Regions from separate parts of the Streptomyces sp. NPDC006923 genome, predicted to be linked through region 1. Evidence: riboswitches for the same ligand, from Rfam matches in the RefSeq annotation. Region 1 holds a riboswitch; the other holds the start of a gene.
What was found. Region 1 has a riboswitch for thiamine pyrophosphate ahead of ABZ707_RS27995 (thiamine ABC transporter substrate-binding protein). Riboswitches for the same ligand answer to the same signal wherever they lie in the genome.

Region 1 (4,049 bases):
AGCGCCCGGTAGAAGGCGAAGCCGTACCCGCCAGGGCCGTCGAGGGACCGCTCCACCAGTACCGCGAGGGGCAGCAGGATCAGCACGAGCACGCTCGCGAGGACGCCGCCGAGCAGCGCCCACTGCCCGGCGCCGCGCGGCCGGCTCGCGGTCCCCGCGGGATCGACCAGCCTCAGCGCGGTCTCCCGTCTGCGCACGGTCCACGCGTGCACCGCCAGGATCGCGCCGACCGCGGCGAACTGCACCAGCGTCAGCACCGCCGCCGTCGGCAGGTCGAGCAACTGCGCCGTCTGCCGGTAGATCTCCACCTCCAGGGTGGAGTACGCGGGGCCGCCGAGGATCTGTACGACGCCGAAGGAGGTGAAGGTGAAGAGGAAGACCATCAGGGCGGCTGCCGCGACGGCGGGAGCGAGCGCGGGCAGCGTCACCCGCCGCCACGCCGCGAACCGTCCCGCGCCCAGTACCCGCGCGGCCTCCTCCTGGCGCGGATCGAGCTGTGCCCAGAGACCGCCCACCGTCCGCACGACCACGGCGTAGTTGAAGAAGACATGCGCGAGGAGGATCGCCCAGACCGTGGTGTCGAGCCGCACGCTCCACAGCCGGTCGAGCAGCCCGCCGCGGCCGAGGAGCGCCAGGAAGGCCGTGCCCGCGACCACGGTCGGCAGGACGAACGGCACGGTGACCACCGCGCGCAGCACCTGCTTGCCGGGGAAGTCGAAACGCGCGAAGACAAAGGCGCCGGGCAGCGCGATCAGCAGGGTGAGCGCGGTGGAGGCGAACGCCTGCCAGGTGGTGAACCACAGGACGTCCAGGATGTCCGGCCGGCTCAGGACCTCACCGATCCGGCCGAGCCGCCAGGCCCCGTCCGCCTTCAGGCCGCGGCCGACGATCGCGGCCACCGGCCAGGCGAAGAAGACGGCGAAGAACGCGACGGGCACGGCCATCAGGCCGAGCCGCACCGCGTTCCCGCGCCCGGCGCGCCGGTGTCCCGCCGCTACTTCACTACGAGTGAGGACCACGACTGGATCCACTGCTCCCGGTTGGCGGCGATCCGGTCGGGAGCCACGTTCTCCGGCCTGGCGACGGTCGCGCCGAACTCGGTGAACAGCTTCGGCAGTTCGACGCTCTTCACCACCGGGTTCACAAACATGTTCAGCGGCATGTCCGCCTGGAACCGGTCACTGATCAGGAAGTCCAGCAGAGCCTTGCCGCCGGCCTCGTTCTTCGCGCCGTCGAGCAGTCCCGCGAACTCGGTCTGCCGGAAGCAGGTCCCGGTGGAGACCCCGGTCGGTGCCTCCTTGGGCTGCGGCTCGGCGTACAGCACCTCGGCCGGCGGGCTGGAGGCGTACGAAACGACGAGCGGCCGGTCCGCCTTGGCCTTCTTGCCGCCCGCGGAACCGGAGAACTCCTCGTTGTACGCCTGTTCCCAACTGTCGACGACGCGGACGCCGTTGGCCTTGAGCTTCTTCCAGTAGTCCTGCCAGCCGTCCTCGCCGTACCGCCCGACGGAGCCGAGGAGGAAGCCCAGGCCGGGCGAGGACGTCGCGGCGTTCTCGGTGACGAGCAGGTTCTTGTACGCGGGCTCGACCAGGTCGTCGAAGGACGTCGGCGGCGCGAGCTTCCTGTCGGCGAAGTACTTCTTGTCGTAGTTGACGCAGAGGTCGCCGGTGTCGATCGGGGTGACGCGGTTCTTTCCCCGGTCGAGCCGGGTGGCCGCGTCGACCCGGTCCAGGCCCTTCGCCTCGTACGGCGTGAACAGGCCGTTGTCGAGGGCGCGTGAGAGCAGCGTGTTGTCCACGCCGAAGAAGACGTCGCCCTGCGGCGAACCCTTCGTCAGGATCTCCTTGTTGAGGGCCTCGCCGGCGTCTCCGCTCTTCAGCACCTTGACCGTGTAACCGGTCTCCTGGGTGAACGCCTTCAGCACGTCGGGCGAGGCGGCGAACGAGTCATGGCTGACGAGTGTGACGGTCTTGGACGCGGAACCGCCGCTGCCGCCGTCGGACGGCGTGGAGCCGCCGCAGGCCCCGAGCGCCGAGGCGCCGAGTGCGGCGGCGAGCGCCGCGACCGCGGTCTTCCTGATGGTGGTCACTGGTTTTCCTCCTGGGGTGTCCAGGAGAAGACGCGGCCCTGCCCCGTGTCCGGAAGGGCCGGACGCGGGGCAGGGCGCAACAGCTTGAGTGATGTCCGAACTTCCTACCCAGAATGACCTGGGCAAGGTTCAGAGGGTCTGCGGCCGCTGCCCGTTGTCACCGGACATGTGCCGCACTCTCAGCGCTGTGGCGCTCCCCTGTCGGAATATGTGATGTTTCGAGCCAGCGTACAGGGCGCCTTTTGGGACGCCCGGTCCACCTCCCGGGCGCCCATCACCGCGCTGCTCGCGCCGCTACCGCTCCGCCGCCGCGAGCTGCCCGCACGCTCCGTCGATCTCCTGGCCGCGGGTGTCCCGTACCGTCACGGGCACTCCATGGGCCGCGATCGCCTCCACGAACGCCTTCTCGTCCTCGGGGCGCGACGCCGTCCACTTCGATCCCGGAGTCGGGTTGAGCGGGATCAGATTGACGTGCACCCGCTTGCCCTTGAGGAGCCTGCCGAGCCGGTCGCCGCGCCAGGCCTGGTCGTTGATGTCCCGGATCAGCGCGTACTCGATGGAGACCCGGCGGCCGGACTTCTCCGCGTACTCCCAGGCGGCGTCCAGCACCTCCCGGACCTTCCAGCGGGTGTTGACGGGGACGAGGGTGTCGCGCAGATCGTCGTCCGGGGCGTGCAGGGACACGGCGAGCCGGCACTTGAAGCCCTCGTCGGCGAAGCGCAGCATCGCCGGCACCAGGCCGACCGTCGACACGGTGATGCCGCGCTGCGAGAGGCCGAGGCCGTCCGGCTCGGGGTCGGTCAGCCGGCGGATCGCCCCGACCACCCGGTTGTAGTTGGCGAGCGGCTCGCCCATGCCCATGAAGACGATGTTGGAGAGCCGGGAAGGCCCGCCGGGGACCTCACCGTCGCGCAGCGCGCGCATGCCGTCGACGATCTGGTGCACGATCTCGGCGGTCGACAGATTGCGGTCCAGACCGGCCTGTCCGGTCGCGCAGAACGGGCAGTTCATCCCGCAGCCCGCCTGTGACGAGATGCACATGGTGACGCGGTCCGGATAGCGCATCAGCACCGACTCGACCAGGGTCCCGTCGTGCAGCCGCCAGAGCGTCTTACGGGTGGTGTCGTCGTCGCAGGAGATGTGCCGGACCACCGACATCAGATCCGGCAGCAGCTCCGTCGCGAGCTTCTGGCGCGAGGCGGCCGGGATGTCGGTCCACTGCTCCGGGTCGTGGACGTAGCGCGCGAAGTAGTGCTGCGACAACTGCTTGGCGCGGAACGCCTTCTCGCCGATCGCGGTGACGGCCTCCCGGCGTTCGGCCGGGGTCAGGTCGGCGAGGTGCCGCGGCGGCTTCTTGGCTCCACGCGGCGCGGCAAAGGTGAGTTCTCCCGGTGTCGGCGGGGCCATGTCTGACATCTCCTCGGTACGGCGAGGCCGGGCCATCCCCGCTGGCGCGGAGAGAACGACACGACAATGCCGGTGCCGGGAGACCTCACGGGATCAGCCCCGCAGTCGCGGGAGTGAAGGGGCTCGCCACCGGTGGGCGGCGAGCCCCTACCAGAGTACCCGTGCCGTTCAGCCCGTACCGACGAAGATCACCAGCAGCAGCCAGACCACCGGTGCGGTGGGCAGCAGGGAGTCGAGCCGGTCCATGATGCCGCCGTGGCCCGGCAGCAGCGTGCCCATGTCCTTGATGCCGAGATCCCGCTTGATCATGGACTCGCCGAGATCACCGAGGGTGGCGCTGGCCGCGACGGCCAGGCCGAGCACCAGGCCCTGCCACCAGATCCCGTCGTCGATGATGTACTGCATGCAGAGCGCGCCGGCCGCCATGGCGAAGACCACGGCGCCGAGCAGGCCCTCCCGGGTCTTACCGGGGCTGATGCGCGGCGCGAGCTTGTGGGTGCCGAAGCGCCAGCCCACCGCGTACGCGCCCGTGTCGCTGACGACGGTCAGCACC
Region 2 (4,049 bases), on a different contig from region 1:
CGGACACTCCCGAAGCCCCGGGGCAGACCGGACACTGTTCCGCAGCCGAGCCGTGACAGTGGCGGGTCACACGGCCCTGACACCGTCCCCGGGAACCCCGGCACCGGTCGCCGGGAACGCCGGGCGCTCCGGGTCCAGGGCCGCCCGTCCCTCCACCGGGGACGACGCCTCCGCGAAGTGCCGGCGCGGGATCCGGCCCGCGCGGTACGCGAGCCGGCCGGCCTCCACCGCGTGCCGCATCGCCTCGGCCATCAGCACCGGCTCCTGCGCGCGGGTGACCGCCGAGGCCAGCATCACGGCGGCGCAGCCCAGCTCCATGGCGAGCGCCGCGTCCGAGGCGGTGCCCGCGCCCGCGTCCAGGATCACCGGCACCCGGGCCCGCTCCACGATCAGCTCGAAGTTGTGCGGATTGCGGATGCCCAGCCCGGAGCCGATCGGCGAGCCCAGCGGCATGATCGCGGCACAGCCCACGTCCTCCAGCTTGCGGGCGAGCACCGGGTCGTCGTTGGTGTAGGGGAGGACGGTGAAACCGTCGTCGACCAGCGTCTCGGCGGCGTCGAGCAGCTCGATCGGGTCGGGCAGCAGGGTGTGCTCGTCCGCGATCACCTCCAGCTTGATCCAGTCCGTGCCGAGCGCCTCACGGGCGAGGCGCGCGGTGAGCACCGCCTCGCCGGCGGTGAAGCAGCCGGCGGTGTTGGGCAGGACGCGGATGCCCAGGGAGCCGAGCACGGAGAGGACGGAGCCCTGGACCGCGGGGTCCAGGCGGCGCATCGCGACCGTGGTGAGTTCGGTGCCGGAGGCGATCAGGGAACGTTCCAGTACGTCGAGGCTGGGCGCCCCGCCCGTACCCATGATCAGCCGGGAGGTGAAGGTGGTGGAGCCGATGATGAGGCGGTCGTCCGCCATGACTGGTCAGCCTCCTTGGACGGCGGTGAGCACTTCCACCCGGTCGCCGTCCCCGAGCAGGGTGCCGGACCAGCGGGTGCGCGGGACGACCGTCTCGTTGACGGCGGCGGCGACACCCGAGGGCGCGGGAGTGAGGGCCGCCACCAGGATGTCGAGTGTGGTGGCGGCCGCCAGCGCGCGCGGCTCGCCGTTCACGGACACGTTGACGATGTCTGGGTTCGTACGGGTCATGCGGGCTGCTCCTGACGTACGGACGCGGCGGGGGAGAAGCGCAGGGGAGTGAAGGGGCGGGCCTCCGCGGGGAGTTCGCCCGTGGTCAGCGCGGTGGCCATGACATCGCCGGTGACCGGCGTGAGCAGGACACCGTTGCGGTAGTGGCCGGTGGCCAGGTGCAGACCCGGCAGCGCGGTGGGACCGAGCAGCGGCGCGTTGTCCGGCGATCCGGGGCGCAGTCCCGCGAGGGTCTCGGTGAGCGGCAGTTCGGTGATGCCGGGGACCAGTTCGTGGGCGTCCCGCAGCAGTTCGTACACACCGCCCGCGGTGACGGTGGTGTCCCAGCCCAGTTCCTCGCTGGTGGCGCCGACGACCAGGTCGCCGTTCTCGCGCGGGACGAGATAGACATGGCTGCCGCGCACCACGGCCCGTACCGTCCGGGACAGGAACGGCGCGTACGCGCGGGGCACCGTCAGCCGCAGGACCTGGCCCTTGACCGGACGTACCGGCGGCAGGACGTCTCCGGGCACCCCGTCGAGCTTTCCGCTGAGGCTGCCGCCCGCCAGGACGGTCCGGTCCGCGCCGAGCGCGCGGCCGTCGGCGAGGACGACGCCGGTGGCGCGGTCGCCCTCGACACGGAGCCGTTCGGCCCAGGAGCGGTGGAAGACCACTCCGGCCCGTTCGCACGCCGTCATCAGGGCCGCCGCCAGCCGGCGCGGATCGATCTGGTGGTCGCCGTCCACCCGCAGACCGCCGCGCACGCCCGGCGCGAGCATCGGCTCCAGCCGCCGGCATTCGCGGCCCGTGAGCCACTCGGACGAGAGCCCCGAGCGCTGCTGGAAGGCATGCAGCTCGCGGAGCTGGGCGCGGTCGTCGGCGTCGAGCGCCACGGAGAGCGCGCCGCAGGCGCGGTAGCCGGTGTCCTGGCCGCTCTCCGCCTCCAGTTCGGCGACGAAGTCCGGATAGCGCGCGGCGGAGGCGAGGTTGAGGGCGAGCAAGGTCTGCTCGCCGTAGTGGAGTTCGGTGACGGCCGCGAGCATGCCCGCCGCGACCCACGCGGCCCCGCCGCCGGGAGCGGGATCCGCCACGGCGGTACGCAGCCCCCGCTGCGCCGCCCGCCAGGCCGTGACCAGGCCGATGATCCCGCCTCCGACGACCAGGACGTCGGACCCCGTACTGCGGGCACCGGTTTCGTTCTGAGACGACTGCATGGGCGTCCAGCCCCTCCCTTCGCCGGCATGACCCGGATCAGGTTCGTACGGTCGGAGGCCGTCTCAGCCTCCCTCTCAGCCCGGTGCGTCCGGGCTCCCGCGAGGTAGTGTCCGATCCAGACTAACGCCCCGTCCCCCCGCTCAGTAAGGGAGCGGTCACCGTGGCGGGCCCTCTGGCGCTCCGTCAGCCGCTTGAGAGATGCTCGCGGCGGGGGCGCCGCCCGCCGGGGCGCCGGCACCGCGCCACCTCCTCCGAGGCGATCGGACAGGGCCTAAGGTGATCGGGTGAGTGAGCAGCAGCGGGGAGCCCGGGAGCGGACGCACGCGGACCGGGGGCCGGCCGGAGAGCCGCGCGTGGTCGTCGTCGGCGCGGGCATGGCCGGGGTGCAGACCGCCGTGGCGCTCCGGGAGAAGGGCTGTCGCGGACCGGTCACCCTGATCGGCGCGGAATCGCACCCGCCCTACGACCGGCCGCCGCTCTCCAAGGCGCTGCTGCTGGGCAAGGCGGACAGCTCGGCCTTCGACATCGACTTCGGGGCGTTCTCCGTCGAGCTGCGGCTCGGACTGGAGGTGACCGGACTGCGCGCCTCCGCGCGGGAGATCGACACGGCCGCCGGGCCCGTCCCGTACGACGTGCTGGTCGTCGCCACCGGCGCGGAGCCGATCAGGCTGCCCGGCGCCGAGGACGTGCCCGGTGTCCATCTGCTGCGCACGCTGGACGACGCGGAGCGGCTGCGTCCGGTGCTGGCCCGGCAGCACGAGATCGTGGTGGTCGGCGCGGGGTGGATCGGCGCGGAGTTCGCCACGGCGGCGCGTGAGGCCGGGTGCGCGGTGACGGTCGTCGAGGCGGGGGACCGGCCGCTCGCGGGCGCTCTGCCGGCCGAGGTCGCCGCCCCCATGGCCGGCTGGTACGCGGAGAGCGGCGCCGAGCTGCTGACGAACGCGCGGGTGGCACGGGTCGAGCCCGGGGCGGTGGTCCTTGACGACGGCCGGCGGCTGAACGCCGGCGCGGTGGTCGTGGGCATCGGGGCGCGGCCCGCGACGGGCTGGCTGAGCGGCTCCGGTATCGCGCTCGGACCGGACGGTTCGGTCACGGCCGACGAGCGGCTGCGCGCCTCGCTGCCCGATGTGTACGCCGTGGGCGACTGCGCGTCCTTTCCCTCCGCCCGTTACGGCGAGCGACTGCTCGTGCACCACTGGGACAACGCGCTCCAGGGGCCCCGGACGGTCGCGGCCCAGATCGTCGGCGAGAGCGAGCAGGTCTACGATCCCGTGCCGTACTTCTGGTCCGAGCAGTTCGGCCGGTTCGTGCAGTACGCGGGCCACACCGGCGCGCGGGAGGACACCGCGGGCACGCTGGTCTGGCGCGGCGATCCGGCCGAGGCCGCCTGGTCGGTGGTGTGGCTGCGGGACGGGGTGCTGGTCGCGCTGCTCGCCGTGGGCAGACCCCGGGACCTGGCGCAGGGCCGCAAGCTGATCGAGGCGGGGGCGCGGCTGGATCCGGAGCGGGCCGCCGATGCCTCCGTACCGTTGCGGAAGGCCGTTCTCTGACCCGTGGCGGCCCACGGCCCCGATTCCGGCGGCCCCGGCGGCTGCCGCGGCCGGGCCGGGAGGGCCACGACTGGGTGCCTCGGCTACCGTCTGTCAGTCCGGGATGGCACGCTTGTCCTGTGACCGAGATTGACGGAAAGATCGATGCTCTCGTCCCCGCCTGGCTCC

Region 2: another riboswitch for thiamine pyrophosphate. It lies ahead of thiO (glycine oxidase ThiO); the one in region 1 lies ahead of ABZ707_RS27995 (thiamine ABC transporter substrate-binding protein).

What each region holds. Positions count from the first base shown of each region.
Region 1 covers NZ_JBEYIF010000018.1:35,225-39,273, forward strand. Annotated here, with positions in the region: gene ABZ707_RS27990 (iron ABC transporter permease) at 1-944, opposite strand, end outside; gene ABZ707_RS27995 (thiamine ABC transporter substrate-binding protein) at 995-2,089, opposite strand; TPP riboswitch at 2,173-2,299, opposite strand; gene rlmN (23S rRNA (adenine(2503)-C(2))-methyltransferase RlmN) at 2,384-3,496, opposite strand; gene ABZ707_RS28005 (phosphatidate cytidylyltransferase) at 3,665-4,049, opposite strand, start outside.
Region 2 covers NZ_JBEYIF010000001.1:298,249-302,297, reverse strand. Annotated here, with positions in the region: gene ABZ707_RS01365 (thiazole synthase) at 67-906, opposite strand; gene thiS (sulfur carrier protein ThiS) at 913-1,137, opposite strand; gene thiO (glycine oxidase ThiO) at 1,134-2,330, opposite strand; TPP riboswitch at 2,328-2,441, opposite strand; gene ABZ707_RS01350 (FAD-dependent oxidoreductase) at 2,706-3,881, shown strand; gene ABZ707_RS01345 (Rv2175c family DNA-binding protein) at 4,001-4,049, shown strand, end outside.